Sinorhizobium sp. BG8: one gene and its partner. The protein of the gene in region 2 interacts with the protein of the main gene of each other region in a pairwise test. Links are inferred from orthologs where the notes say so. Each region holds a gene or a part of one and is shown on either strand. Other genes may lie near its edges.

Region 1 (11,582 bases), 2.2 Mb from region 2 along the record:
GTCCGACAAGGACACACTCGGCATTGCGCTCGAAAGCATGGTCGAACGCCTGCGCGGCGTCGTGGCCGATGCGCTCTCGGCCGCCGACAATGTTTCGGCCGGCAGCCAGGAACTTTCCGCAAGCTCCGAGCAGCTGTCGCAGGGTGCGACCGAACAGGCTTCGTCCGCCGAAGAGGCCTCCGCCTCGATGGAAGAGATGGCGTCGAACATCAAGCAGAATGCCGACAACGCCGCCCAGACCGAGAAGATCGCCCGCCAGTCCGCCAAGGATGCCGAAGCCAGCGGCGAGGCCGTCGGCCGTGCCGTCGGCGCCATGCGCACGATCGCCGAGAAGATCTCGATCGTTCAGGAAATCGCCCGCCAGACCGACCTTCTCGCCCTCAACGCCGCTGTCGAGGCAGCGCGTGCCGGCGAGCACGGCAAGGGCTTCGCGGTCGTGGCGTCGGAAGTGCGCAAGCTTGCCGAACGCAGCCAGGCGGCCGCATCGGAAATCAGCGCTCTGTCGGGTGAAACCGTAACCGTCGCGACCGAAGCCGGCGAGATGCTGAACCGGCTGGTTCCGGACATCCGCAAGACCGCCGAGCTGGTTTCCGAGATCTCGGCCGCCTGCCGCGAGCAGGACATCGGCGCCTCGCAGATCAACGAGGCGATCCAGCAGCTCGACAAGGTGACCCAGGTCAATGCCGGCTCGTCCGAGGAAATGTCCGGCACGTCGGAGGAACTCGCCGCACAGGCCGAGGAGCTCCAGGCCTCCATCTCCTTCTTCCGTGTCGATCGCAGCGGCGAGAAGGCGGCTGCCCAGGTCCGCAAGCCGGCACCTGCACGGCCAATCGCTGCCGCGCCTGCTCGCAAGCCCGCCCCGACTTCTTCCCACACCAATACGGTGAGCGGGCAGCAGGCGCGCGCGAAGGGCTTTGCCATCGACATGTCGATGGGCGGCCCGGATGCCGACGACGCGCATTTCAAGGAGAGCGCATAACATGGCAAGCACGTCTGCCGAGTCCCAGTTCGTGACATTCAGCCTCGGCGAGGAGGTCTTCGCCGTGCCTGTCGAGGTGGTCCGGGAAATCCTGGACCACGAGGAAGCTTTCAAGATCCCCCACGGCCCGGAATATCTGCTGGGCCTCAGGGACGTTCGCGGGCAGGGGGTGCCGGTCATCGATCTGCGCCTGCGCCTCGGGATGAGCCGTACGGTCAAGACGCCGCACACACGCATACTGGTCCTCGACGTACCGATGAAGGATCGCATCATGACGCTCGGCTTGGTCGCCGACCGGGTCTTCGAGGTCGTGCCCTTCCGTCAGGATGAGATCGAGGGTGCGCCGGACATCGGCGTGCGCTGGCGCTCGGACTACATCTCGGGCGTCGTGCGCAGGAACGGCGGCTTCGTCGTGATCGTCGATCTCGCACGCCTCTTCTCGGGGCGGAAACGGCGTTGGCGCAAGCCGGCAGCGCTGCCATAGAATTCGCATAACGGAGCGTCGCCGTGGGGCAAGCGGAGAGAGTCCAATATTCTGACGATCGCATCAGCAACCGCAATTTCGAGGCGCTGTCGAAGTACATCTACGACTACAGCGGCATCAAGATGCCGATCACCAAGATGACCATGCTGGAAGGCCGGCTGCGCCGGCGATTGCGCGCGACCGGCATTCCAACATTCGATGCCTATTGCCACTTCCTGTTCAAGGAGGGCGGCATCGAAACGGAATCGGTCTACCTGATCGATGCCGTGACCACGAACAAGACGGACTTCTTCCGGGAGCCGAAGCATTTCGAGCATATGGAGCAGGAGGCGCTGCCGGCTCTCGTCAATGCCGGGCACAAGCGCCTGCGGCTGTGGAGTTCGGCCTGCTCGACGGGGGCCGAGCCCTACACCATGGCGATGGTGCTTGCCGAATTCGCTTCCGGAAACTCCGGGCTCGACTACCGTATTCTCGCGACCGACCTTTCCACCGACGTGCTGCGCACGGCGTGGCGCGGCATCTACGCGGAGGAAATGGTCGATCCCGTTCCGCCGGCGCTGAGGAAAAAGTACGTCATGACCGCGCGCGATCCTTCCCGCCGCGACGTGCGGATCAAGCCTTCGCTGCGCTCGTCGATCGGCTTCGGCCGGCTGAACCTGATGGACGACGCCTACAAGGTCGGCGATCCCATGCACATCATCTTCTGCCGCAACGTGCTCATCTATTTCGACAAGCCGACCCAGTCCCACGTGCTGTCGCGGCTTTGCGATCGGCTGGTGCCGGGCGGCTACCTCTATATCGGCCACTCGGAAACGGTGACCGGAATCAACCTTCCGATCAAGCAGGTCGCGAATACCGTGTTCAAGAAAGTCTGAAGTCCGCTCATGGCGAAAAAGATCCGCGTGCTCATCATCGACGATTCCGCCAGCGTTCGTCAGGCGCTCGTCCGCGTCCTCGAACAGGATCCCGACATCGAGGTCATGGCCGCGGTCTCTGATCCCTTCATGGCGGCGAAGAAGATCCAGGAAGAAATCCCTGATGTCATCACGCTGGACGTGGAGATGCCGCGCATGGACGGCATCACCTTCCTGCGCAAGCTGATGTCGCAGAGGCCGATCCCGGTGGTGATGTGCTCCTCGCTGACGGAGGAGGGTTCCGAAACCCTGCTGCAGGCGCTGGAAGCGGGAGCGGTCGACGTCATCCTCAAGCCCAAGATCGGTGCGGCCGATCACCTGGAGGAGTCAGGCGTGCGGATCCGCGAAGCCGTGCGGGGTGCAGCCCATGCCCGCCTCTCCGGACCGCGGCGCGTGCCGCTCTCGCAGGGGCCGGCCGCCAAGCTTACCGCCGATGCCGTATTGCCGCCCCCTTCTGGGCGGGCAATGGCGAAGACGACGGAAATGGTCGTCTGCGTCGGGGCATCGACGGGGGTACCGAGGCGCTTCGTGTGCTCCTCGAGCAGCTTCCCGCAAATTCGCCGGGCATCGTCATCGTCCAGCACATGCCGGAAAAGTTCACGGCGGCTTTCGCCAAGCGGCTGAACGGCCTGTGCGAGGTGGAGGTCAAGGAAGCCCAGAACGGCGATCCGGTGCTGCGCGGGCATGCGCTGATCGCACCCGGGGACCATCACATGATGCTGGAGCGCCAGGGCGCGCGCTACCATGTCTCGGTGCGGACCGGGCCGCTCGTTTCCCGCCACCGGCCCTCCGTCGACGTGCTCTTCCGCTCGGCGGCGCGCTGTGCCGGATCGAACGCCATGGGCGTGATCATGACCGGCATGGGCGACGATGGCGCGCGGGGCATGGACGAGATGCATCGCGCCGGCGCCTATACGGTTGCCCAGGACGAGGCGACCTCCGTCGTGTTCGGCATGCCGAAGGAAGCGATCGCCCATGGAGGCGTCGATCGCGTCGTGCCGCTCGACAACATCGCCTGGGAAATCCTCACCGCGGACCGCAAGCACTAGCGAATTTCCTGCAAAAGCTGAGCGAACCCGCGCCCGAAGTTCTGCAGAAACAGAGGGTTAATGCCCTTTCCGTCCCTGTTCCTGCGTCTCACTTTAGCCCGGGCCGATAACCTCTTCCGGGAGATATGCGTCAGGCGCGCTTTATCATCCGTTAACCATGATGCGGGCAAAATAGATCCCGGTACCATGTGCGGTACTGGACGAGCGATGACAAGGCTCACGAACCCATTCGAAGGATCGATGATGCCAGTCATCACGTTTGCCAACACCAAGGGCGGAGCGGGCAAGACCACTGCCGTTCTCCTGGTCGCCACCGAGCTTGCCCGCATGGGCTACCGGGTCTCGGTTCTCGACGCCGACCCGCAGCAGTGGATCACCCGCTGGTTCGAGGCCGCCACGGCGGAGAGCCGGAAGAACCTTTCCGTCGTAACCTACGTCACGATGGGAACGATCGACGGGCATGTCGCCGAGGAGCGCGGCCGGAGCGACTACGTGCTGATCGACCTGCCCGGCTCGCGCAACTCGCTTCTCGCCAAGGCCGTCGGTTACTCGGATCACGTGCTCATTCCCGTCCAGGGATCGGCTATGGATGCGCAGGGCGGCGCCAACGTCATCGAGCTCCTCCAGTATCTCGAGGACAAGGCCGACATCCGCATCGCGCATTCCGTGGTGCTCACCCGCGTCAATTCCATGGTCACCACGCGCGCACTGATCGCGGTCAAGGATCTGCTGGCAAAACGCCGCGTGGATGTCCTGGACACGCCGATCATCGAGCGCTCGGCCTATCGCGACATCTTCGGGTGCGGCGAGACGCTCTACACGATGGACGCCCGCAAGGTCAGCAATCTCGAAAAGGCGCAGGAGAATGCCCGCGCCCTCGGGCGTGAGATCGTGCAGCGTGTCGCGGCTAAGGCGCGGAAGGCGCAGACCGCCGAGACCGTGCGTCAGAGGCTTCTGTCGGCCGCCTGAGACCCGTTCGTCCCGCTTTCCCATTCAGCTTCGTTGCCGGCATTCGCACGCCTGTCGCGCATTCACGCTCGACAGGCCGCGGCGTTTTGGCGATAGAGGAAGGGTGAAGGGAGCATCGCATGACGACCGGAGACATCCGCATCGGAGAGAGTTGGAAGGCGCCGTTGTCGGCGGAGTTCGGCAGCCCGTACATGGCGTCGCTCAGAAGCTTTCTCGTAACGGAGAAGGAACAGGGCAAACGTATCTTCCCGAAGGGTGCGGAGTATTTCCGCGCACTCGACCTCACCCCCCTCGACGATGTGCGCGTCGTCATCCTCGGCCAGGATCCGTACCACGGTGAGGGACAGGCGCATGGGCTCTGCTTCAGCGTCAGACCGGGTGTCAGGATCCCGCCGTCGCTCATCAACATCTACAAGGAACTCGACAGCGATCTCGGCATCGCGCCGGCCCGTCACGGATTTCTCGAGCACTGGGCCCAACAGGGCGTCCTGCTCCTCAACAGCGTGCTGACCGTGGAGATGGGACGTGCGGCCTCGCACCAGGGGCGGGGATGGGAGCAGTTCACCGACGCCGTGATCCGCGCCGTCAACGAGAACGGCAATCCGGTCGTTTTCATGCTCTGGGGTTCCTATGCCCAGAAGAAGGCAAGCTTCGTCGACCACCGGCGCCATCTCGTGCTCAGGGCGCCGCATCCCTCGCCGCTTTCCGCCCACAACGGTTTCTTCGGCTGCCGTCATTTTTCCAAGGCGAACGACTTCCTCAAGTCGAAGGGCCGCGAACCGATCGACTGGCGTCTGCCGCTGGAACCGTGATGCGTGGACTGTCTCCGGTCCTTCAGGGCCGGGCGGGTGAGGCCAGCGTCTCGCCCAGGAGGCGGAGCACGGCCGGCGCGTCGATATCGATGCAGGCAAGCTGGCTCGGGTAGCCGTCCCAGTCTCCCGGCGGGAAGTGCCGCCCGTCTGGCTTCTGGATCGTCTGGCCGTCGGCGACGCCGCTCGTCGCCACCCGTATCGCACCGCTGCGGGTGGTGAAGTGCTCGGGCGCGACCAGATAGACGCAGGCGCAACTGTCGTGGACAACCATCGCGTCCTCAACGTGCCGTCCGTAGAAGTCGATGTAGATTTGCGAGATGTCGGAAAGGAGCCTGACGCGCTCTCCGCCGGCGGACACGAGCCCGGCCAGCATGTCGCGCGTCATCACCGTCTTCATGGTGACGTCGAGGCCGACGACCACCACCGGCCAGGCCGCCGTCATCACGACATCAGCCGCTTCGGGGTCGCCGTGGATGTTGGCTTCCGCCGCGGGCGTGACGTTGCCCGGCACGTCGAAGGCGCCACCCATGATGATGACCTGGCGCGCGAGATTGGCGATCTGCGGATCCTCGCGCAGCGCATGGGCAAGGTTGGACATGCGGCCGACGGCTATGATCGTCACCTCGCCGGGATTGGCGCGGATCGTATCGATGATGAACCGATGCGCCGGGCGCGGATCAACCGGAAGATCGACGACGTCGGGAACGTCGATGTTGCCGAGACCGTCATGGCCGTGGATCATCACAGGCCAGTCGGCGGAATGGCGTTCGGGAACGTAGGTCTTGCCGTTGCCCATGGCGACGGGCGCGGGAATATCCCAGGCCTGCTTGAGGAAAAGTGCATTTCGCGTGGTGGTCTCGACGGACGCATTGCCGAAAACCGTCGTTATGCCGATGAGGTCGATCTCGGGATGATGATGCAGGAACAGAAGCGCCATCGCGTCGTCGATGCCCGGATCCGTGTCGAAAATGACCTTGTGCATGCTGAAGTTCTCTTCTCGGAATGCCCCGGGAACGCTGTCGCCGGGTAATGCTACTGGAAACGCCTGATGGAAAACGCCTCGAGTTCGGGAGCCGCGGGTCCCGAAAGCAGGTTCGCCACGTGGCGTCCTGTCACGGCGGAAAGCGTCAGGCCGAGGTGCCCATGTCCGAAGGCCATGGCGATGCGCGGGTCCTTTGGATGCAAACTGATTACCGGCAGGGAATCGGGCGTCGACGGCCTGCGTCCCATCCACTCCGTGCCGCCCTCCTCGGGAAGATCGGGCACGTAGCGGCGCATCTTCTGGCGCATCGCCCGGGCGCGGCCATAGTTCGCGGGCGCATCGGGCCGTGCGAGCTCGACGGCGCCGCCGATGCGAAGCGCGTTCTCGAACGGCGTCGCGACAAAGCCGTGTTCGGAGAAGAACACCGGCATTTCAAGGGTCAGTGAAGGGTTGACGTAGGTCGTGTTGTAGCCGCGCTCGGTCTCCAGCGACGGCTTGAGGCCGAGCCCCGTCAGCAGGTCGCGCGACCAGACCCCGGCGGTAATGGCGATCTTGTCGAAGACGTGGCGGTTTCCGCCTTCGGTCGAAACGGCGATGCCCTGGGCCGTCGGCTCGATCGCGGAGGCCGCTGCGTCTATGACGGTGGCGCGGGCGCGGATCGAAGATTGCAGGCGGCGCAGCAGCGTCAGCGGGTACTCGAATGTCTTGTAGCCGTCGTTGAACACGGCGCCCGCGAAGTTGCCCTTCAATGCCGGTACGCGGCGGCGCGCTTCCTCGGCATCGAGCTTCTCGATTTTGGAGCCGAGAAGCGCCGAGGTCCGTTCCTCATGGGCAAAGGCCTTGTCGCGTGCAACCAGCGTGTCGAAGATCGTCAGTGCTCCCGTGGAGCGGATGTGGCCGGAGATCCCAACCATCTGCCCCATGTTGAGGTGGTCGTCTTCCGCCGACTTCATCAGGAACAGCAGCGAGCGGCGCGCATGTTCGACGTTGGCGGGTCGCGACGACATGAGGAAACGGGCGAGCCAGGGGGTGAGCGCGGGCAGGTCCTGCCAGCGGATGGTGAGCGGCCCCAGCGGGTCAAGCAGCCACTTCGGCGCCGCCAGCAGCATGCCGGGGCGTGCGACCGGATCTATTTCGGGAACTGCGAGAATGCCGGCATTGCCGACGGACGCGGGCAGGCCGCCGGCATCGCGCTCGATGACAGTGACATCATGCCCCTGTTCGATGAGGTGAAGTGCGGTGGCGCAGCCGATAATGCCGCCGCCGACGATTCCGATATTTGCCATGCCTGTCCCGTCTATCCCCGATGCCTGACGCCACCGATGCGGCCGTCCGCGCCATCCGATCGCCGCGGACGATAGAGCAATGGATAGCCAAAGGGAACCTTTTCGCCGAACTGATTTTCCGGCACGCAAGCGTTACTGCCACCGGCCGGGCCGCAAGAAAGGTTGGAAACGCGGTGCCCGGGGCAGGGAGGAGGCTCCCCGCCGCCGTCGGCTTCAGCGATTTCCGCCGGCGTCGGCCTGTCCCGTCTCGGGCCGCCTGAACTGCAGCAGGAAGGCGAGGACGAAGAGGATGGTCATCAGCACGACGATGGTGGGGGCAGGCGCACTGTCGAGGAAGAAGCTCAGATAGATTCCAAGGCAGGAGGAGCCGGCCGCGACGAGAACCGCGACGACGAGCATCGGGCCGAAGCGGCGCGTGACCAGCGATGCAATGGCGCCCGGTGCCACCAGCATGGCGACTGACAGGATGATGCCGACCGCCTTAAGCGCGCCAACGACGACGAGCGAAAGCACTGCGAGAAGTCCATAGTGGAGGAAGCGAACGGGAAGGCCGATCGCGCAGGCGTGCTGGCGATCGAAGGCCTGCACCAGGAGGTCCCTTCTCCAGACGAGGATGAAGGCCGTGCTGATGGCCGCGATGATGGCGGTTTCAGCGATGTCGCGGAGCGAAATGCCAAGCATGTCGCCGAAGAGGATGTGGTCGAGGTGGATGTCCGGCTCGACCTTCACGTAGAGCACGAGTCCGAGGCCGAACATGCCGGAAAAGACGATGCCGAGGATCGTGTCCTCCTTCACGCGGCTGTTTTCCTTGAGGTAACCGGCAGCGATCGCGCAGAACAGCCCGGCCACGAAGGCGCCAGCCGCGAAGGGCAGTCCCACCACATAGGCGACCACGACGCCCGGAAGGACCGCATGCGAGACGGCGTCGCCCATGAGCGACCAGCCCTTGAGCACGAGGTAACAGGAGAGCAGCGCCATCGGCACCGAGATCAACAGCGTCACCGCGAAGGCGTTCTGCATGAAGGGAAGCTGGAAGGGCATCAACGCAAGAAAGGCGAACTCGTTCATGCCGCTTCTCCATCGGCGCCGCCCGCGAGTGCCAGTCGTCCCTTGCGGCGCGCGGCCAGCAGACCGTGCTTTGGTGCGAAGACGAAGGCCAGAAGGAAGATCGCCGTCTGCAGCACCACGATGACGCCGCCGGTCGCCCCATTGAGGAAATAGGAAAGATAGGCGCCGACGAGGCTTGTCGCGGCGCCGAGCAATGCGGCGAGGAGGACAAGCCGCTGGAACCGGTCCGTCAGCAGATACGCCGTCGCGCCTGGCGTGACGACCATGGCGACGACGAGGAAGGCGCCGACGGTCTGGAGGGCCGCGACGGTCGAGGCGCTGAGCAGGGTAAAGAAGAGCAGCTTGAGCGCCAGCGGATTGAGGCCGATCGAACGCGCGTGGCTTTCGTCGAAGAAGGCGACCATCAGGTCCTTCCACTTGACGAGCAGGATGGCGAGGGTCAGTCCACCGATGATGGCAAGCTGAAGCGTGTCGCCGGGCGTGATCGCCAGGATGTTGCCGAGCGCGATGGTCTGGATGTTCACCGAGGTCGGCGAGAGCGAGACCATGAAGAGGCCGATGCCGAAGAAGGAGGTGAAGATCATGCCGATGATCGCATCCTCCTTCAGCCGTGTCCTGCGGTTGAGGAACAGCATGGCGCCAGCCGCAAGCCCACCGGACAGGAAGGCGCCGATCGAGAAGGGGAGACCCAGCATGTAGGCACCCGCAACGCCCGGCACGATGGAATGGGAAAGCGCGTCTCCGATCAGCGACCAGCCCTTGAGCATCAGGTAGGCCGAGAGGAAGCCGCAGACGCAGCCGACGAGGGCGCTGACCCACATGGCATTCACCATGTAGTCGTAGCTGAAAGGCTCCAGGAGTGCGCTCATTGCTCGGTCTTTTCCGGCTTGTGCTCCGCGTAGATGACGAAGGGGCGCTCGTCGTCGGAAATGACCTTGATCTCGCGCGGATCCTCGTCCTCGTGAAGATCATGGCCAGCAAGGATGAAGTGCCTGAGCACGCCGCCGAAGGCGCGCTCCAGATTGGTCTCGTTGAAGGTTTCCGAGGTCAGGCCGGATGCGATGACGGTGCCCTTGACGAAGACCGTCCGGTCGCAGAAGTCCGGGACGCTGCCGAGATTGTGGGTGGACACGAGCATCACCCGACCCTCGGCGCGCAGCGTGCGCAGAAGCTCGATGATCTGTTCCTCAGTGTTGACGTCGACGCCGGTGAACGGCTCGTCGAGCAGGATCACCTGGCCTTCCTGCGCCAGCGCCCGGGCGAGGAACACGCGCTTGCGCTGCCCGCCGGAGAGTTCCCCGATCTGGCGCTTGCGGTAGTCGCTCATGCCGACGCGGGCGAGAGCGTCGTCGACCATCCTGTGATCCTTGGCGGATGGTATGCGGAGCCAGCCCATGTGACCGTACCGGCCCATCATCACCACGTCCTCGACGAGGACCGGGAAGGACCAGTCGACCTCTTCCGCCTGCGGCACATAGGCGACGAGATTGCGCTTCAGCGCCTCCTTCACCGAAAGGCCGAGGATCGTGACCTTGCCGGCGGCAACCGGCACGAAGCCCATGATCGCCTTGAACAGCGTCGACTTGCCGCTGCCGTTCACGCCGACGAGGGCTGTGATCGTGCCCTTCGGCACGGAGAAGCTTGCATGGCGCAGGGCGGTGTGGCCGTTGCGATAGGTGACTGTGACGTCTTCCGCGATAATCCCCGGCGTGCTCTTCGCCCTGCTGCCCATCATCATTTCGTCAGGCCTTCCACGATCGTTTCCGAGGTGACGCGCAACAGGTCGAGATAGGTGGGTACCGGCCCGTCCGCCTCGCTGAGCGAGTCGACATAGAGCACGCCGCCATAGCGGGCGCCCGTCTCTGCTGCCACCTGTTCGGCGGGCTTGGACGATACCGTGCTCTCGCTGAACACGACGTGGATGTTGTGTTCGCGCACCGCGTCGATGACAGCCTTGACCTGCTTCGGCGTGCCCTGCTGATCGGCGTTGATCGGCCAGAGAAACAGTTCCTTCAATCCGAAGTCACGCGTCAGGTAGCTGAAGGCGCCCTCGCTGGTGACGAGCCAGCGCTTGTTCTCCGGCAAGGTGGCGATGCTGTCGCGGATTTCGGTCGAAAGCGCGGTGATCTTTTCTCCGTAGGCCTTGGCATTGGCGGCGTAGATCTCGGCATTGTCCGGATCGATGCTCGTCAGACCCTTGCGGATGTTCTCGATGTAGATGAGGGCATTCGCCGGTGACATCCAGGCATGCGGGTTGGGTTTGCCCTCGTAGGGGCCTTCGACGATGCTCATCGGCTCGACGCCATCAGTCACGACGACATTCGGAACATCGCCGAGGTTTGTCAGGAACTTTTCGAACCACAGTTCGAGATTGAGACCGTTGCGCAGGACCAGATCGGCATCAAGCGAGCGATAGATATCCTGCGGAGTCGGCTGATAATTGTGGATCTCGGCGCCCGCTTTCGTGATGGATTCCACGTCGGCGGCGTCGCCGGCCACGTTGCGGGCCATGTCTGCAATGATCGTGAACGTCGTCACGACCTTGGGCTTCGCCAATGCTTCGCCGCTACCGGCCGCAAGGGAAAAGAACGAAAGGGCCAGCAGGAGAGGTTTCAGCATATCGGAAATCATGAGGCCTCATGCTTTTGCGAGTGAGTTGCAATAAAATATAGGCATTCCATGAGGCGTGTCAACGCTATTGCAAATCATTCGCAGGGTTTGCCGCCGAAGGGCATTCGTGATGCGGGGGCGTGCCCTTAAGTTTTCCGAAACTCCCAATGGCTAGATTGCCCCTACGTGCCGGTCTCCTTCTCGAGGTCACGGTAGCTTTGAACCGAGAGTAGTGCGTTTGGCGAAGTTCATCCCGTCGAAATTGCGATTGTCCCGCAAGGTGGTCATTCTCGGCGCCGGCATTCTTGTTTTGTCGGGCGCCTCGGGTGCGGCGCGGTCATTCTCGGCAAGGAGGCCATTCTCGGTCCTCCGGCAGAGAAGATCTCCGGCGTCGCCTGCGTCAACGTGGAAACGGTGCGCCTCAACAAG
Region 2 (11,772 bases):
CCCGCAAGGGCGACTATTTCGGGCCCTTCGCTTCCGCCGGCGCCGTTGGGCGGACCATCAACTCGCTCCAGCGCGCCTTCCTGCTCAGGACCTGTACCGACAGCGTGTTCGAGACGCGCACGCGACCGTGCCTGCTCTACCAGATCAAGCGCTGTTCCGGCCCCTGCACGCACGAGATCAGCGACGGCGACTATTCGGAACTCGTCAGGGAGGCCAAGGACTTCCTTTCCGGCAAGAGCCAGAACGTCAAGGCACACATGGCGACCGCCATGAACGAGGCCGCCGAGGAACTCGATTTCGAGCGCGCCGCGATCTATCGCGACCGGCTGGCGGCGCTTTCGCACGTGCAGAGTCACCAGGGCATCAATCCGTCCGGCGTCGAGGAAGCCGACGTCTTCGCAATCCACCACGAGGGCGGCGTCTCCTGCATCCAGGTGTTCTTCTTCCGCACGGGACAGAACTGGGGCAACCGCGCCTACTTCCCGAAGGCCGACCCGCAGCTTTCGGGCGCGGAGGTGCTGAACGCCTTCCTGGCGCAGTTCTACGACGACAAGCCCTGTCCGAGGCAGATCCTGCTCTCGGAAACGGTCGAGGAGATCGACCTGCTGTCCCAGGCTCTCAGCGAACGCGCGGGATACAAGGTCTCGATCCTCGTGCCGCAGCGGGGCGAGAAGAAGGACCTCGTCGACCATGTGCTTTCCAACGCACGCGAGGCGCATGGCCGCAAGCTGGCGGAAACCGCATCGCAGTCGCGCCTGCTGGAGGGATTTGCGAAGACCTTCGAGCTCGCCTACGTGCCGCGGCGCATCGAGATCTACGACAACTCGCACATAATGGGGACGAACGCCGTCGGCGGGATGGTGGTCGCCGGGCCGGAAGGCTTCGTGAAGGGGCAGTACCGGAAGTTCAACATCAAATCGACCGACATCACCCCCGGCGACGACTTCGGCATGATGCGGGAAGTGATGACCCGCCGCTTCAGCCGCCTCCTAAAGGAGGAGGGCCTGCCGGACCGTACCGAGATTTCGGCGGCCGAGAGCGCCGACCTCCCCTTCCCGGCCTGGCCCGATGTCATCCTCATCGACGGCGGACAGGGGCAGATGACCGCGGTCCGGGCGATCCTCGACGAGCTCGGCGTGACCGATCGCGTGACGGCGATCGGCGTTGCCAAGGGCGCCGACCGTGAAGCGGGACGCGAGCGCTTCTTCGCCGCCGGCAAACCGGACTTCTCGCTGCCGCCGCGCGATCCCGTGCTCTACTTCATCCAGCGGCTTCGCGACGAGGCCCACCGCTTCGCCATCGGCTCGCATCGCGCCCGTCGCAAGAAGGAAATGGTGAAGAACCCGCTGGACGAGATTTCCGGCATCGGCCCGACGCGCAAGCGGGCGCTGCTCCAGCATTTCGGGACGGCGAAAGCCGTCTCCCGCGCGGCCATTGCCGACCTGATGGCTGTCGAGGGAATCTCGGAAAGCGTAGCGCGCCTTGTCTACAGCCACTTCCACGAAGACGCGACGCAGTAACCCGGCGCCGCGAAATTCGCCATCCGCCCCATTTTGCCCATCTCGCAGTGCGAAAGCCGCTTGCGACCGCTTTGTTTGATTCACTCTTTTAGCTTAGGTTGAACAGAGAGACCGCGGCCCGCGAAGATTGAGGAGATCCTGCCGATGGCACAACCGACCGCACGCGAACAGCTGATGCTGGAACTGGTGAACCGCGCGCGCCTCGATCCGATCACGGAGGCCAAGCGGTACGGGATCAGCCTGAACGACAATCTTCCTTCAGGGACGATCAGCGGCTCGACGAAGGCACCGCTGGCGATGAACTACCTGCTCATCAATTCCGCGCGCGGCCACAGCCAATGGATGATCGATACCGACACCTTCAGCCATACCGGCAAGGGCGGCTCCACACCCACACAGCGCATGCAGGCGGCAAACTACTCACTCACGGGCTCGTGGGCGACCGGCGAAAACATCGCCTGGACGGGAACGACCGGGTCGCTCGACCTGACGTCTGCGATCATCAGCCAGCACAAGAACCTGTTCCTGAGCGCCGGACACCGGGAGAACATTCTCGAGGAGAGCTTTCGTGAAATCGGCATCGGACAGATCGCCGGCAAATTCACCTCCGGCGGCACCACCTACAACGCCTCGATGGTCACGCAGAACTTCGCCAAATCCGGCAGTTCCATCTTCCTGACGGGGGTGATCTACAACGACACTTCCGGGGACGATTTCTATTCGGTCGGCGAAGGGCGCAACGACGTGCGCATTTCCTCAGAGGGCAAGACGACGGACAGCATCGCGAGCGGCGGCTACCAGATGAAGGTTAGTGCCGGCACCAACTCGGTGGCGTTCGGCACCGGATCCTCCGCCGTGAAGCTCGAGGCGAAGGTACTCAGCGAGAATGCCAAGATCGACCTCGTGGACGGCAAGTTCATCGAGAGCTCCGTATCTCTGACGCTGACCTCGGGCGCGAGCGGCGCGAAACTTTTGGGCCGCGACGCGCTGGCGCTTACCGGCTCCTCCGCCTCCGAGCGGCTCGTGGGCAATGTCGGCTCCAACCGCATCGACGGCAAGAACGGCAACGATTCGATCTCGGGCGGCGCGGGAAACGACAAGATTACGGGCGGCGGCGGCGCGGACAAGCTTTCGGGCGGATCGGGCGCAGACACCTTCGTGTTCAACCTGAAGTCGGACAGCACGGCGGCCTCCTCCGGCCGCGACACGATCATCGACTTTTCCCATTCGCAGGGCGACCGCATCGACCTGAGGTCGCTCGACGCCGATACGACCAGAAGCGGCACCCAGGACTTCTCCTTCATCGGAACGAAGTCCTATTCCGGTGATGCGGGGGAACTGCGCTACAGCAAGAAGGCCTCCGATACCTACATTTACGCCGACCTCAACGGGGACAAGAAATCGGATTTCGTGATCCACCTCGACGACGCGATGACACTCTACAAGAGCGACTTCCTGCTCTGACCTTCGCGGCGCCGGCGGAGACGTATTCCGCGCACCGGAATTATGCCGCTATCGGAGCCAAAAAAGACGGCGGGGACAGTTGACGTTGGCGACGCAAAGCCATCATTTACGCTCAAACGGCAGAGAAATGTAAAATCCATGGCATCGCGCGCATACAACATCCCCAATCTCCTCACTTACGCTCGCATTCTGGCCGTGCCGCTGATCGTCGTCTGCTTTTTCATCGAGGGTCGGCTCGAGAGTTCCGATTTCGCCCGATGGACCGGTCTCGGCCTGTTCATCGCCGCCTCGATCACCGACTATCTCGATGGCTATCTCGCCCGCATCTGGAACCAGACCTCCAATATCGGCAAGATGCTGGATCCGATCGCCGACAAGCTCCTGATAGCCGCCGTGCTTCTGCTGATGGCCGCCGACCAGACGATTGCCGGCTGGTCGCTCTGGGCGGCGATCACGATCCTTTGCCGCGAAATCCTGGTATCGGGCCTGCGCGAATATCTGGCGGCACTGAAGGTCAGCGTGCCGGTCACGCGGATCGCCAAATGGAAGACCACGGCGCAGATGGTGGCGATCGCCTTCCTGCTGGCCGGCCCTGCCGGCGACAAGGTGCTGCCTTATACGACCGAAATCGGCATCACCCTGCTGTGGGTCGCCGCCATCCTGACCATCTATACCGGTTACGACTACTTCCGCGCCGGCGCCAAGCATATGGTCGATTGAGATGGTCAAGCTCGTCTATTTCGCCTGGGTGCGAGAGAGGATCGGCAAGGGCGAGGAAGATCTCGCGCTTCCCGCCTCCGTGAAGACGGCAGGCGACCTCATCGCTTTTCTCAAGACGAGAGGCGAGGAATACGAGGCGGCGCTGGAGCACGAGAACGTCATCCGCGTCGCGATCAACCAGGAACATGTCGAGCATGACGAGCCGATCGGTGGGGCGCGCGAGATAGCGCTTTTCCCTCCGATGACCGGAGGCTGATCATGGGTGGCGGGCGCGAGGCTCCGGTCATCGTTCGCGTCAGCCGCGAGGACTTCGACGCCGCAAGCGAATTGAGCCGCCTCACCGAGGGCCGTACCGAGATCGGCGCGGTCGTCACCTTCACCGGGCTTTGCCGGGACGACGGCGGACGGCTGGCGGCCCTCGAACTCGAACACTATCCGGGCATGGCGGAGGCGGAAATCGGTCGCATCTGCCACGAGGCGATCGAACGCTTCCAGCTTTCCGGCATTTCAGCGATCCATCGCGTCGGACCAATCGCGCCGGGCGGAAACATCGTGCTTGTCATCGCCACGGCCTCGCACCGTCAGGCCGCATTCGACGGCGCTGCCTTCGTGATGGACTATCTCAAGACCTCCGCGCCCTTCTGGAAGAAGGAACACCTGCGTGACGGCACCGAAGGCGGCTGGGTGGATGCCCGCGACGCCGACGACCACGCCCGCGACAAGTGGCGGCGCTGACCGAGCCGTCCGCGTTTCGGCTGCCTTTGCCTCGACGTCATCCGAGAGCCACTGCCGCATACGGGTCAGGGGATCGCCTTCTCGCGCCGGAAGATGACGAGCAGGAGCACCAGGACCGAGAAGATCACGAGGTCGCGCCAGAGCGCCGCCGCATAGGCATTCCAGAAGGTTTCCGCGAGACCGACACCGGCGCCGCCGACCGCCGCCTTGAGCGGAGTGCCGTGGCCGCCGATCGCGGCGATGAACAGGACCTTCACGCCGAAGGTCATGCCCGCTCCGAAATCCATGTTGCCGTAGTAGGAAGCCGCGAGAATGCCCGTCAGGCTCGCGACCAGCGCAGCCGTGCCGTAGGCGGCAATGTAGACGCCGGCGCTGTCGACGCCGCAGAGCTCCGCAGCCTCCCGGTCCTCCGATACCGCCCGCCATCGCCTCCCCATCTCGAGCGCACGAGACAGACATGGCCGAGACCGACCACCGCGAACATGATCCCGGCATTGGCGAGCTGGATCGTGGTCAGCGTCACCGGAAAGGCCGGATCGTTCCAGAACACCACGGGCGTGTTCAGAAAGGGTGGAAGCCACAGGCTGCGGGTATCGGAGGCGAGCCGGGCAGTCTCCATCAGCACCAGCACCACACCGACCGCCGCGACCACGACGGTGTTGTCGGACGAGAAGGCGAGCGGTCGCATGACGTGACGCGCCACCACGACCGCGGCACCGATGGCATAGACGGCCGCCGCCACCGCTCCGACCGCGAGGGCGGCGGGCAGCACCAGCCACAGCCGGTTCCAGGCATAGTCGGAAAACAGGATGAACATCTGCGCGGAAAAGGCAAAGAGCGCGCCGAAGGTGATGTCCGCCCGTCGGGTGACGGCGAAGGCCAGCGAATAGCCGAAGGCAAGCACCGCATAGAGCGCGGCAACCGGCACGGCGTTCGCGAACTGCTGGAGGAGATAGGCCATGCGCGCATCCAACGGGTGACAAGATCACTATAACTGGTATTATGCATTTTACCAGTTAGGATGATCGATGACCTTCTCCTGGACCTCGCACCGCTTCGCCGGCGGCTCTCTGGCGCTCGACGTCGCCAACTCGGTCGTGCTGCGACCGGACGCTTCGCGGCGCATCGACCGCTTCGCCGATGCGGCGGCGATGGATGCCTTCGCCGCCGGTGTGAACCGCCATTGCGCCGAGCGGGATGTCTACGGACCGGTCGCTCCTGTACCCCCGGCGGGTCGCGCGCGGTTCATCGGCCTTCGCGAGGCGATCGACCGCCATTTCCGGGCCGAAGCATCAGGCAACGGCGATCCGGCGCTGCTCGCCGACCTCCTCGACGCGATATCGGCGACACTGCGCACGAGCCGCGGAGACAAGGATTGCTTGCTCGACACGGCGACCGCGCGCTCGGCGCTCTTCCTTGCCGCCAACCCGCAGCCGGAGCGGCTCAAGATCTGCCCGAACTGTCAGTGGCTGTTTCTCGACCGCAGTCGCAACCGGTCGCGCGCATGGTGCGACATGGCAGTCTGCGGCAACCGGGTGAAGGCCAGCCGGCACTACTACCGTCACCGCGAGGAGACAGTGCAATGAAATCGAGGATATTGCTGATGGTCGCCCTCGCCTGCCTGGCCGCCGGCTGCCAGCGCCAGAGCGGAGAAAACCCGCTCGAGCTCACCGGCAAGATGTTCATCTTCAACTATCGCCTCGCCTACGCGACCTACATGGTCACCCTTAACCGCACAGTGCCGGTGCCCGAGGGATCGAAGGTCGAGGCCCAGTTCGAGAACCCGGCGGGCGGCGACCCGCTCGTGCTGAGCCAGAAGCTCTTTCCGAAGGTCGACAAGGTGATCCTCGAAAGTCCGGACGTGACCTGCGTCAAGAAGGAGCGTCCCTACAAGGTGACCATCCGCGTGACCGATCCGGACGGCAAGGTCCTGCAGACGCTGGAGACCAGTGTGATCTCCAATCTCGACCAGGACGTGCTGCCGGCGAAGGCGCTGGTCGTCGGACCGGCCTACGACAAGAATCCAGAGGTCTTCAAGGACGGGAAGACGCCGGAGCATTTCGAAACGGCCAAGTGCCCGGTGTGACGCTCACGGGCGGGCCGGAGCCATGGTGCCTGGGTCGCCTGGCGCCGCTTGCGGCTTTCACCAGAACGCCTCCCTCGACGAGAAGAGCCGCCCGCGGCGGTCGCTGCGGGCGGCTCATCATTCCTGTCAGAGGCTGTTGCGGGCACTCTGCCCGCCGTCCGCCTGTGCCGTCAGGACCCGGTCATGTGCTCGGGTCCGTCCGACTGATCCAATCAGCCGACGATCTCGGTGCCGGAGAACCAGTATGCGATCTCTTCGGCAGCGGTTTCCGGAGCGTCGGAGCCGTGAACCGAGTTCTCGCCGATCGAGAGCGCGTGAACCTTGCGGATCGTGCCTTCGTCAGCGTTGGCCGGGTTGGTGGCGCCCATGACTTCGCGGTTCTTCGCGATGGCGTTCTCGCCTTCGAGGACCTGGACGATCGTCGGGCCGGAGGACATGAACTCGACCAGTTCGCCGAAGAACGGACGTTCCTTGTGAACGGCATAGAAGCCCTCGGCTTCGCGGCGGCTCATCCACACGCGCTTGGATGCAACGACGCGCAGGCCTGCGTCTTCGAGCATCTTGGTGATCGCGCCCGTGAGGTTGCGCTTCGTCGCATCCGGCTTGATCATCGAAAAGGTGCGTTCAATCGCCATCAGTCAATTCCCTTGGTTTCCGGTGAAAAGTGGCGGTTCAATAACCGCCAATTCCGCGCAAAACAAGGGGGCGCGGGCAAATGCCGCCGGATGGGCCAAGGTTTCATGCAGCCGTCACACGGCGCATGCGGCGACGCGCATCGGCCGACCGGCGCGCGCCGCACGCGAAGACTGCAGGCCTCTCATCGGATCAGCAAATTTCATGAGTCCCATAACACCCCGAAATCATTTCATGCCCTAGAATGCGGCCCGATGATTCAGGCAAGGAAAAACAACACCATGATCAGACACTTCCAGATGTTCGCCGCCTATAACGCATGGGCAAACCGCAATCTCTACGAGGCTGTCTCCAAGGTTACAGACGAGGAGTTCCGGCGTGACACCGGGGCCTTCTTCAAATCGTTGCAGGGAACGCTGAACCACATTCTCGTCGCAGACAGGATCTGGCTGAAGCGCCTGACCGGACAGGGAGAGGCTCCTCCCTCGCTCGACACCGTCCTGTTCGACGATTTCGCCGGACTGCATGCGGCCCGGGTCGCGGAGGACGCGCGCATCATCGACTGGCTGACCTCGCTCAGCGAGGAGGATCTGAAGCGCGACATGACCTATTCGCCGGTCTCCAGCCCTATTGCGTTCACCCATGCCGTCGAGCCAACGCTGGTTCACGTCTTCAACCACCAGACCCATCATCGCGGCCAGGCGCATTCGGGTCTGACGGCGCTCGGAAAGCCTTCGATCTCGCTCGATCTCATCTATTTCCTGAGAAGCGAGGGCCAGGAATGGATGACCGTGCAGGAAAATCCGAGATAGGCTCAGATAAGCGCCTCCGAGACCATGCGAAGTGTGACGGGTGACACTAGCGCGGGCGCCTGAAGCATGATCTACCAGAGGGCAAGGGGGGCATTACCCCCGTGGCAAAAGCCACCCGATGCACATGCACTCATATCCCGCATTGTCGATGTCCCGAGCGCAAGAAAATCAAGCAAACAAACAGCGCCAAGGACACAGAGAACTTGGACCGGCGGAAGGTCTTCCGGTTGTTACCCAAGTTACAGGGCATGGCGGCAAAGGATGAAATAGTCCTTTCCACCGGAGTGTAGGCATAGAGGATTGCAAACACGAGCCCGGTCCAAAAGAGGAAAAGGACAATGGCGAGAACGACAGAGGAATGGAGCGCGCTGCTGGGCAGCGCATTATCCAAGATGGCGCTGGTCTACGGGACGGACGCCCCGAACGCCTACCTGCCCGACGACTGCTATCCGGTGATCGCGAAAACGTTCGAGGTTGCCATGAACGAGGCTCGCGCCGAGGGCTATGCAGCCGCGATGCGCGACATCCAGCTTTCGCAGCCGCGGCGCGCCAAGCCCGCCAATGTCGGGATGTTCCTGCAGTTCGTGCGCGCCCTTCAGATGACGCGCAGAACCGCCTGACGTTTTCGCCCGCACCGTCCTGACGGAGCGGGCGACTTCCTCACTCAGGCTGCGCGTGCCGTCGCGCGGCCTTCAGTCCGCCCCGAGGCAACGGCCGATCCGCTGGCGGCAAGACGGAACCTTGCGAGCAAATCCTCCAGTCTCTGCGCTTCGCCGGCAAGCCCGTGAATGGCAGCCGAGGACTCTCCGACCATGCCCGCGTTGCGCTGGGTGTTACGGTCGATTTCCGAGACGGAGGCGCTGATCTCGCTCAACCCGGTCGCCTGTTCGCGGGCACCCTGCACAATGCCGGTGACGTGCGCGGCGATTTCCTGAACCTCGTGGGCGATGGCGCTGAGCGCCTGCCCGGTCTGGTCGACAAGGCCGACACCCCTCTTCACATGATCGTTCGAGGCGTTGATGAGCGCCTTGATCTCGCGTGCGGCGGTAGCGGTACGCTGCGCAAGCTCACGGACTTCCTGGGCCACGACCGCGAAGCCCTTGCCGGCCTCTCCGGCCCGCGCGGCCTCGACACCGGCATTGAGCGCCAGTAGGTTGGTCTGGAACGCGATGTCGTCGATCACACCGATGATCTTGCTGATCTCGCCGGACGAAGTCTCGATCAATTCCATCGCGGCCACGGCATCGCCGACCACCGTTCCGGACCGTTCCGCGCTGCGGCGAGCGTTCTCCACCAGCCGGCCGGCATCTTCCGCAAGACCGGTCGTCTGCTGAACCGTCCCGTTGACGAGCGAAAGCGCCGAAGCGGTTTCCTCGACCGACGCCGCCTGCCGTTCCGTGCGAAGCTGCAGATCGTCGTTGGCGTTGCGAATGCGGCTCGATCCCGCGCGGACGCTGCCCGCGGCGTCACCGACCGCGCCCATCACCATCTCGAGCTGATCCATGGAGGTGTTGAAGGACACACGGAGGTTCTCGAAATCGGCGGGAAATGCGATGGCGATGCGATGGGACAGGTTGCCGCCGGCCAGTTCCGAAAGCGCATACTCGACGTCGCGGACGACGGAGGCGGCAATCTCCGCCTGGCGCTGGCGTTCCTCCTGCTGGCGCAGCCGATCGGCGGCGATCGCCTGGTCGGCGGCGCGCGCCTTCTCGCTCATCTCGGTCGCGGTGCGATGCGCGAAGTTTGCCTGCTCCAGCGAACGCTCCGCCGCACCGAAGGCGGCCACAACCGAGTGGGTCAGTGCGATCAGCACGCCGCTCTGGACGATCAGGACGACGGCATGGAGCGCAACGCGCGAGAGATCCGACTGATCGGGGAAGATCGCCAGGGGCATCCAGAAGTAGAGCACGATGTGATGGGCCGCCACCAGTGCCGCATAGCCGACGATGGCGCGCCAATCGATCCAGGCGGCACAGATCGCGAGCGACGCGAAAAAGTACATGTGCATGTCGATCTGCAGGTGGGAGCCGGAGAAGGAATAGACCAGCAGGGCGACGCTCGCGGCATGCGCCATCGACATCACGACCCGGGTCGTGGCTCCTGTGCGATCACCGAACCAGCTCATCGAGGCCGAGGCTGCGACCAGGAAGGCCGAAGCGACGGCCGCGGTCGAAAAGCCATCCGCGCGGAAGATATTGCGCACGAGGATCAAGCCCACGTTGATCCACAGAAGGGAGAATATCCCATACGAAGCATAGAGGCGGAGCCTGGCGAGAGCGTTCATGATCGATCCTTCTGAAGGCAACCTGTTGCAAATGCATGATTGAGGACGAGAAAGGCGCCTTCGCCGAGAAGGCGCTGCGCAAAGTCGCTGCTTTGGGAATAGGCGACGGCCATCCAGCCGAACCGCGACGGGCCGACATAGGAGCCCCCCGACCGCGCGATGAGGGAATGGACCGTTGCCGGGTTCGATCCGGGAGCCGCCACCACAAGCACGAAATCTCCGGCCGGCCACGCCTGCGCGGCGACGACCAGGGAGAGAAACAGTGCAAAATTCGCCGCGATAACGGTCCTGTTCATGATGGCTCGGGATGAAGTAGCGACGCGTGACACATGCGTGCGGACTTGTGTCCTTTTCCACACTACCAGGGCGGGAAACGGCACAGCGGGGTCATCCCGTCAGCCATCAATGAAGGAAAAGGGTTAGAGATCCCTTAATTGAGCAATAATTGAGCAATTGCATCAATCGGCTATCGGCAAAATTGCAGAATGCAGGTTGCAATGCAGCATCACCTAATATTAACCGGCGCACAGTACAATCTCCGCGAGAATGCACGATGGGGGACGGCAAAGCGGTTCTTCCCACAACTTTTCGGTGTTTGCTGTTATGACGACGAACGCAATGATGGGGACGAAAGAAGCAGCGGCCGGGGCACCCGCTACCGCGCAGAAGATCATGCAGCTCATGGCAAGCCTCGGGATCAGCGGGCAGCCACGCAACTACGAATTGCTCTACGAGGCCTGCGCCGGCGGCAACGCCGCGCTGGTAAAGGAAATCGCCGCACTCGGCAAGTCGCCGGAACAGGCCTCGCTGGACGCGCTGGCCATCCGCTACGGACTTGCTAGCCACAATGCGCTTGCGGCCGGACAGGCGGCGGGAGAGGCCCTTAGGCTCATCGGGGAGATGTCCTCCGTCACAAACAAGTGCAACCAGGACAAGGCGATCGCCCTTCAGGAGATCCGGGAGATTGCCGACCGGCTGACTTCCGACCCGGTGTTCGCCATGACCGACTTCGCCAGCGACGCCAGCCGGCTGCTCGCCATCGTCCAGGATCTCCTGTCGGCAGAGCGTATCCTGGGCCTGCGCACCGACGACATTCTCGGCCAGATGCGGGGCGTGCGCTCCGGCATGGCAGCGAGCCACGAGGCGCTGACCCACGATACGGTCACCGGCCTCGGCAACCAGGCGGCACTTGCGACGCGGCTCAAGTCCCACTTCGAGAGTGAGGACGAAAAGACCGCGGCGCTGCTGCTGGTGCGCATCGACCGTCTCAAGGGTTTCATGGACACGCACGTGGCGGGCGCTGCCGACCAGACGCTGCGCCAGCTCGCAGCGCTGTTCAGGCAATCGCTGAAGAAGAACGATTTCGTGGCGCGGACGGGGCCGGACCAGTTCGCGCTTCTCCTCGCCGACGTCAATCGCGACAACGCGGCGAGCATCGCCGCACGCATCCGCGGCAAGGTCGAGGCGGAGAGCTTCAGCTTTCCGGGACGGGACCTGCCACCGGGCTTCCTGTCCCTG

What was found.
Region 1: the proteins of ndk (region 2) and ung interact in binary tests that used the Escherichia coli proteins (3 or more experiments, as listed by UniProt). The link is inferred for Sinorhizobium sp. BG8 from one-to-one orthologs.

The regions. Positions count from the first base shown.
Region 1 is NZ_CP044011.1:46,626-58,207, reverse strand. The notes cover bases 3,599-6,360. They hold ung (uracil-DNA glycosylase), read left to right. Parts: upstream 3,599-4,514; coding sequence 4,515-5,207; downstream 5,208-6,360. Other genes in these bases: F3Y30_RS00250 (FAD-binding oxidoreductase), read right to left, coding at 6,240-6,360; F3Y30_RS00255 (nucleoside hydrolase), read right to left, coding at 5,230-6,189; F3Y30_RS00265 (ParA family protein), read left to right, coding at 3,670-4,395. Also shown: F3Y30_RS00280 (chemotaxis protein CheW), read left to right, coding at 981-1,463; F3Y30_RS00275 (CheR family methyltransferase), read left to right, coding at 1,487-2,338; more of F3Y30_RS00250, read right to left, coding at 6,361-7,475; F3Y30_RS00245 (metal ABC transporter permease), read right to left, coding at 7,689-8,543; F3Y30_RS00240 (metal ABC transporter permease), read right to left, coding at 8,540-9,412; F3Y30_RS00235 (manganese/iron ABC transporter ATP-binding protein), read right to left, coding at 9,409-10,281; F3Y30_RS00230 (metal ABC transporter substrate-binding protein), read right to left, coding at 10,278-11,174; F3Y30_RS00225 (hypothetical protein), read left to right, coding at 11,568-11,582. UniProt on the Escherichia coli protein: Excises uracil residues from the DNA which can arise as a result of misincorporation of dUMP residues by DNA polymerase or due to deamination of cytosine.
Region 2 is NZ_CP044011.1:2,203,465-2,215,236, reverse strand. The notes cover bases 5,450-8,401. They hold ndk (nucleoside-diphosphate kinase), read right to left. Parts: upstream 7,161-8,401; coding sequence 6,738-7,160; downstream 5,450-6,737. Other genes in these bases: F3Y30_RS10320 (hypothetical protein), read left to right, coding at 8,309-8,401; F3Y30_RS10325 (DinB family protein), read left to right, coding at 7,440-7,970; F3Y30_RS10335 (hypothetical protein), read left to right, coding at 6,022-6,525; F3Y30_RS10340 (CGNR zinc finger domain-containing protein), read left to right, coding at 5,468-6,025. Outside these bases: excinuclease ABC subunit UvrC, read left to right, coding at 1-1,520; F3Y30_RS10365 (CAP domain-containing protein), read left to right, coding at 1,665-2,984; pgsA (CDP-diacylglycerol--glycerol-3-phosphate 3-phosphatidyltransferase), read left to right, coding at 3,123-3,704; moaD (molybdopterin converting factor subunit 1), read left to right, coding at 3,706-3,960; F3Y30_RS10350 (molybdenum cofactor biosynthesis protein MoaE), read left to right, coding at 3,963-4,439; more of F3Y30_RS10320, read left to right, coding at 8,402-8,590; F3Y30_RS10315 (methyl-accepting chemotaxis protein), read right to left, coding at 8,635-10,254; F3Y30_RS10310 (hypothetical protein), read right to left, coding at 10,251-10,550; F3Y30_RS10305 (GGDEF domain-containing protein), read left to right, coding at 10,858-11,772. UniProt on the Escherichia coli protein: Major role in the synthesis of nucleoside triphosphates other than ATP. The ATP gamma phosphate is transferred to the NDP beta phosphate via a ping-pong mechanism, using a phosphorylated active-site intermediate.